Regions from separate parts of the Aeromicrobium sp. HA genome, predicted to be linked through region 2. Evidence: riboswitches for the same ligand, from Rfam matches in the RefSeq annotation. Region 2 holds a riboswitch; the other holds the start of a gene.
What was found. A riboswitch is a leader RNA that binds a small molecule or an ion and turns the genes downstream of it on or off. The one in region 2 is predicted to bind thiamine pyrophosphate.
Positions count from the first base shown of each region.

Region 1 (2,384 bases), 1.6 Mb from region 2:
AGGTCGTCGCCGGTGGCACCGTGCTCGATCCGCAGGTGGTCCAGCAGTGGATGGGACGCCGGGCCGACCCGGTCGCGGCGCTGACTCCGCGCGAGCGCGAGGTCCTCGCGCTGATGGCCGAGGGCCGCTCCAACCAGGCGATCGCGCAGGCCCTGCACGTCACCGAGGGCGCGGTCGAGAAGCACACGCAGCGCATCTTCGCGAAGCTCGGCCTGTACGCCGACGAGAGCGACCACCGTCGGGTGCGCGCCGTGCTGGGGTGGCTGCGCTCCACCTCGCGCTGAGGCTCAGAGCGCCGCGGTGCCCTCGACCAGCAGAGTCGCCGGGTCGCCCTCCTCGGGCGTGGGGACCACGGGGCTCACGGGTTCGCACCGCAGGGAGCGCAGCTCGCACGTGACGACCTGCCGAGCACGGACGATGTTGTCGACGTGGGCCTCGTCGATCTCCTCGGCCACGCCGAAGAACGTGTCCGCGTCGCTCCAGCCGGCCAGCGTGAAGTGCTCCCACGGTGCGTCGATCCCGCGCTGGTCGCCGCTGGCGGCGTCGTAGACGACGGCCTGGGTCGGCCACGCCGAGGTGTCGAAGATCGTGCTGCGATCGGGTGACAGGAGCCCCGGTCCGTACAGCGAGGAGTCCGACAGCTCGCGGTGACGACCCTCGCCGCTGATGCTGACGCGGTAGCCCGCGGGGAACAGCGTGTCGGCCAGGTGCGGATAGACCTCGAGGCCGTCGGCATCGAGGGTCGCGGCCTCGCGAGAGCCGTCCCCGAGGTCGATCGTGGCGCCGTCGAAGAAGACGTGCTCGGGGCTGACGCCGTGCAGCAGCGGCATGATCTCGCCATAGAGGTCGGCGAGGTCGGCGTCGCGGTCGGGCTTCTCGTCCGGCGTGCGGTAGAGCTGCTGGCCGGTGCGGGTGTCGAACGCGGCGACCTGGATGACGTGCGTGCCGTAGCGGTCGGTCGGGCCGCGCGACTGGTCGACCGTGGCGAGCACGGAGCGGTCCGCCGAGACGGCGAGGTTGTCCCACCTGACGTCAGCGACCTCGCGGCTGTCGCCGTCGGCGCTGGTGAACAGCAGGGTCCCGCCGCGATTCCAGTAGACGCCCGTCGCGCCCAGGACGAACTGGTCCACGTCGTCGCCGAGCTCCACGGTCACGTCGCCCACGTGCAGCGTGCCGTCGAGCAGCCAGGCCGGCGCGGTCGTGTCCCACGTGGTCGGGCCCACGGGCAGCGTGAACGCAGGCGTGACCGCCGACCCCTCGGTCGAGCCCGCACACCCCGCCAGCACGACGCAGGCGAGCAGCGCCACGATCGTGCCTCGGATGCCCACCGGGCCATGATCACACGGCCGCCCGCGAGCACGTCGGACGCGCGGGCTAGCCTGCAGGCGAGACACGGGGTGCCCCACCGGGGCTGAGATCACACCCGTCGAACCTGATCTAGTTCGTCCTAGCGAAGGGAATGTCGCGATGTCGCGCACGCCTGCAGACCTGTCCTCCTTCACCTCCGAGGCCCTGGGCCGCGTCCGCGCCCGGGGGCCGCTCGTCCACTGCATCACCAACAGCGTCGTGGTGAACTTCACCGCCAACGCCCTGCTCGCCGCCGGGGCGGCGCCGGCCATGGTCGACATCCCCGACGAGGCCGGTCCGTTCGCCGCCGTCGCCGACGGGCTCCTGGTGAACCTCGGCACGCCCACGGCCGAGCAGCGGGCCGCGATGGTCGAGGCCGCCGAGGCCGCGAACGCCGCGGGCACCCCCTGGGTCCTCGACCCGGTCGCGGTCGGGTCGCTGCCCGTGCGGACCGCGCTCGCCGAGCAGTTGCGCGACCTCGGGCCGACCGTGGTCCGCGGCAACGCATCGGAGATCATCGCCGTCAGTGGATCCGGGGGCGGTGGCCGCGGCGTCGACGCCACGGACGACGTCGAGGGGGCCGTCGAGTCGGCGCGCGCTCTGGCCGTCCGCACAGGTGGCGTCGTCGCGGTCTCCGGAGCGGTCGACGTCGTGACCGACGGCGAGCGCCTGGTCCGGATCGCCAACGGCGACCCGCTGCTCACGCGGATCACCGGTGGCGGCTGTGCCCTCGGCGCGCTGATGGCGGCGTTCGCCGCGGTGGACGACGACCGTCTGGCCACGACCGTTGCCGCGGTCACCGTCTACACCGTCGCCGCGGAGCTCGCCGCGAAGCAGAGCGCCGGCCCCGGCACCTTCGGCCCGGCCTTCCTGGACGCGCTGGCCTCGATCGACGCAGCCGACCTCGACGCGCGGGCGCGGCTGTCGTGAGCGCCGACCTGTCGGTCTACCTCGTCACGGACGCGGCGGTCGCCGCGTCGCGCGGACGGGAGGTCGTGGAGGTGGTCGCCGAGGCGGCCGCCGGGGGAGTGACCGCG
Region 1 is NZ_CP114372.1:2,183,498-2,185,881, reverse strand. Features, by position in the region: gene O3S82_RS10785 (response regulator) at 1-284, shown strand, start outside; gene O3S82_RS10780 (hypothetical protein) at 288-1,328, opposite strand; TPP riboswitch at 1,384-1,477, shown strand; gene thiM (hydroxyethylthiazole kinase) at 1,468-2,277, shown strand; gene thiE (thiamine phosphate synthase) at 2,274-2,384, shown strand, end outside.
Region 1: linked by a shared signal. The riboswitch ahead of thiM (hydroxyethylthiazole kinase) and the one ahead of O3S82_RS01440 (ECF transporter S component) in region 2 are both predicted to bind thiamine pyrophosphate.

Region 2 (2,384 bases):
CGCCGTGGACTTGCCGCTGCCGCTGGGGCCGACGAGCAGCACCCGCTCGCCCCGCTCGATCCTCAGGTCGAGCCGGTCGAGGGCGGGCCGCCGCCCGTGGAGGGGCGTCCAGGTGAAGTCGCGGAACGCGATCGTCACGCGCTACGGCCGCCCGGAGGGAAAGGAGTCCAGGGCGCCCGCCTTCGCCAGCGACCGCACGAGCAGCCAGCCGCCGAAGCCGGCGATGACGACGCCGGAGGTGGCGAGGAAGCCCAGGTGCAGCAGGCGCCACTGCAGGTCCCAGTCGGGGAAGTAGTACTTCCACTCGTAGAACGCCTCGAGCACGCCCGACAGGGCGCCGCCCAGGACCGCGGTCAGCAGGTCGAAGCGGCGGTAGAGGAACAGCGCGAAGATCAGCTCGGCGCCGAGCCCCTGCACGACGCCCGAGATCAGGACGGTGCTGCCCCAGGACGTGCCGCCCAGGACCAACATCGACACGAGCGCGGCGATGAACTCGGTGGCGAACGCGGCGCCGGGCTTGCGGACGATGAGGCCGCCGACGACGCCGGCGATGAGCCACATGCCGCCCAGGAGGGCGGCCGCGGGCTTGAAGCCGACCGCGGCACCGAGGTCGATGACGTCGTAGAACTTCCCCCAGCCCCAGAAGACGACGCCGAAGGCGACGCCGAGCATCGCGATCGTGACGAGGTCGATCGTGCGGTAGCGGGTGGGACGAGTCGTGGAGGTGACGGCAGAATTCATGATGACTCCCTTCGCCGGTGCTAACCGGAGCAGGTTCAAGGGTCTGCGGCTGTTCCGCACTCTCAGCGCCCTCTGCATGGCGCTCCCCTGTCGTGGTGCTGCCAGCCTAGCCCGCACGGGCCGGGCACGGCAGCGGGGGCGGACCCGAGGATCCGCCCCCGCTCACTCCTGCGTCAGCTGCGACGCGTGCGGCGGCGCAGCACCAGGGCCGCTCCTCCGGCGAGCACCAGGACGCCGCCGAGCAGCGCGGCGCTCACGGCCGGACCGCCGGTCGCGGCGAGGTAGCCGTCACTGACCCAGTCGTCGTCGGTCGTGTCGGCCGCGGCGTCGGCGGGCAGGATCTCGACCGGGACCGAGGCGATCACCTCGCCGCGGCTGAGCACCACGACGTCGTGCGAGCCGGCGGGCGCGTTGGTCGGGATGCGCACCGACACCTCGCCCGAGGTGGGCACCACCTTCGTGCCCATCGGGATCGGGTCGGAGCGCAGCTCGAACTCGAGCTCCTTGCCGATCCAGTTCGACCCGAAGGCGAAGGTGATGGTGTCGCCGGGCGACAGCACGTCGTCGCTCAGCAGCTCCACCGCGTCGGGGTCCTCGTCGTCGCCCGGGCCGGTCGTCGGAGCCGTGGTCGGCTCACCCGTGGGCTCGGTCGTCGGCTGCGTGGTCGGCGCGGTCGTCGGCTGGCTGGTGGGACCCGTGGTGGGCTCCGGCTCGGCGTCGCCGACCGGGATCGAGCCCAGGCCGAGCTCGTCCGGGCCCGCGCAGGTCAGGTTCGACGGGACGGTCGAGCCGTCGGCCTTGTGGATCGTGGCCTGGATCGTGAACGCCTCGGGCATGCCCAGGCGGACCGAGGTCTCGGCGTACTCCGGGACCGTGATCTCGGGGACCGTGCCGGTGGCAGGGATCAGCCAGGGCTCGTCGGCGACCTGCGGGATCGGCGTGCGTGCCGACTTCAGGTCCTGGATCGCGACGGCCTGGGTCTGGCCGCCCGTGGTCAGGGTGATCGACGAGTCCGTCGAGCCGCCCTCGGCCTCACGGCCCTGGAGCAGCATCGCGGTGGACTGCCGCAGCAGCTCGGGCAGGGTCAGGGTGATGTCGACGCCGCGCGAGGAGATGACGTCGCCGACCTGGACCCGCGACGGGATCGTGGTCTCGGCCAGGACGCCGATCACGTGCGAGCCGAGGTCGAGTCCGCCGGCCGTGACGCGGCACGTGTAGTCGAAGCGCTTCGACAGGTCGACGTCGTCCGCCGGCGGATCGGTCGGGGTCGTGGTGGGAGTAGTCGTCGGCTCGCTCGTCGGCTCCGTCGTCGGCTCGCTCGTCGGCTCCGTCGTCGGCTCGCTCGTCGGCTCCGTCGTCGGCTCGGAGGTCGGGCCGGTGGTCGGCTCGCTGCCCGCGGTGACCGCGATCGTGCCGAGCGACAGGTCGCCGGGGCCCGCGCAGGTCAGGGTCGACGGGACGGTCGAGTCGTCGGCCTTGTAGATGGTGGCGGCGATCGAGAAGGTGCTCGGCATGCCCAGGACGACCGAGCCGGTCGCCGTGGCCGGGGTCGTGATCTCGGGGACCGTGCCCGACGCCGGGATCGTCCACGGCTCGTTCGCCGTCTGCGGGATGGGCGTGCGCGGCGACCCGAGGTTCGGGAT
Region 2 is NZ_CP114372.1:278,576-280,959, reverse strand. Features, by position in the region: gene O3S82_RS01445 (ABC transporter ATP-binding protein) at 1-138, opposite strand, end outside; gene O3S82_RS01440 (ECF transporter S component) at 142-741, opposite strand; TPP riboswitch at 731-840, opposite strand; gene O3S82_RS01435 (DUF6801 domain-containing protein) at 915-2,384, opposite strand, start outside.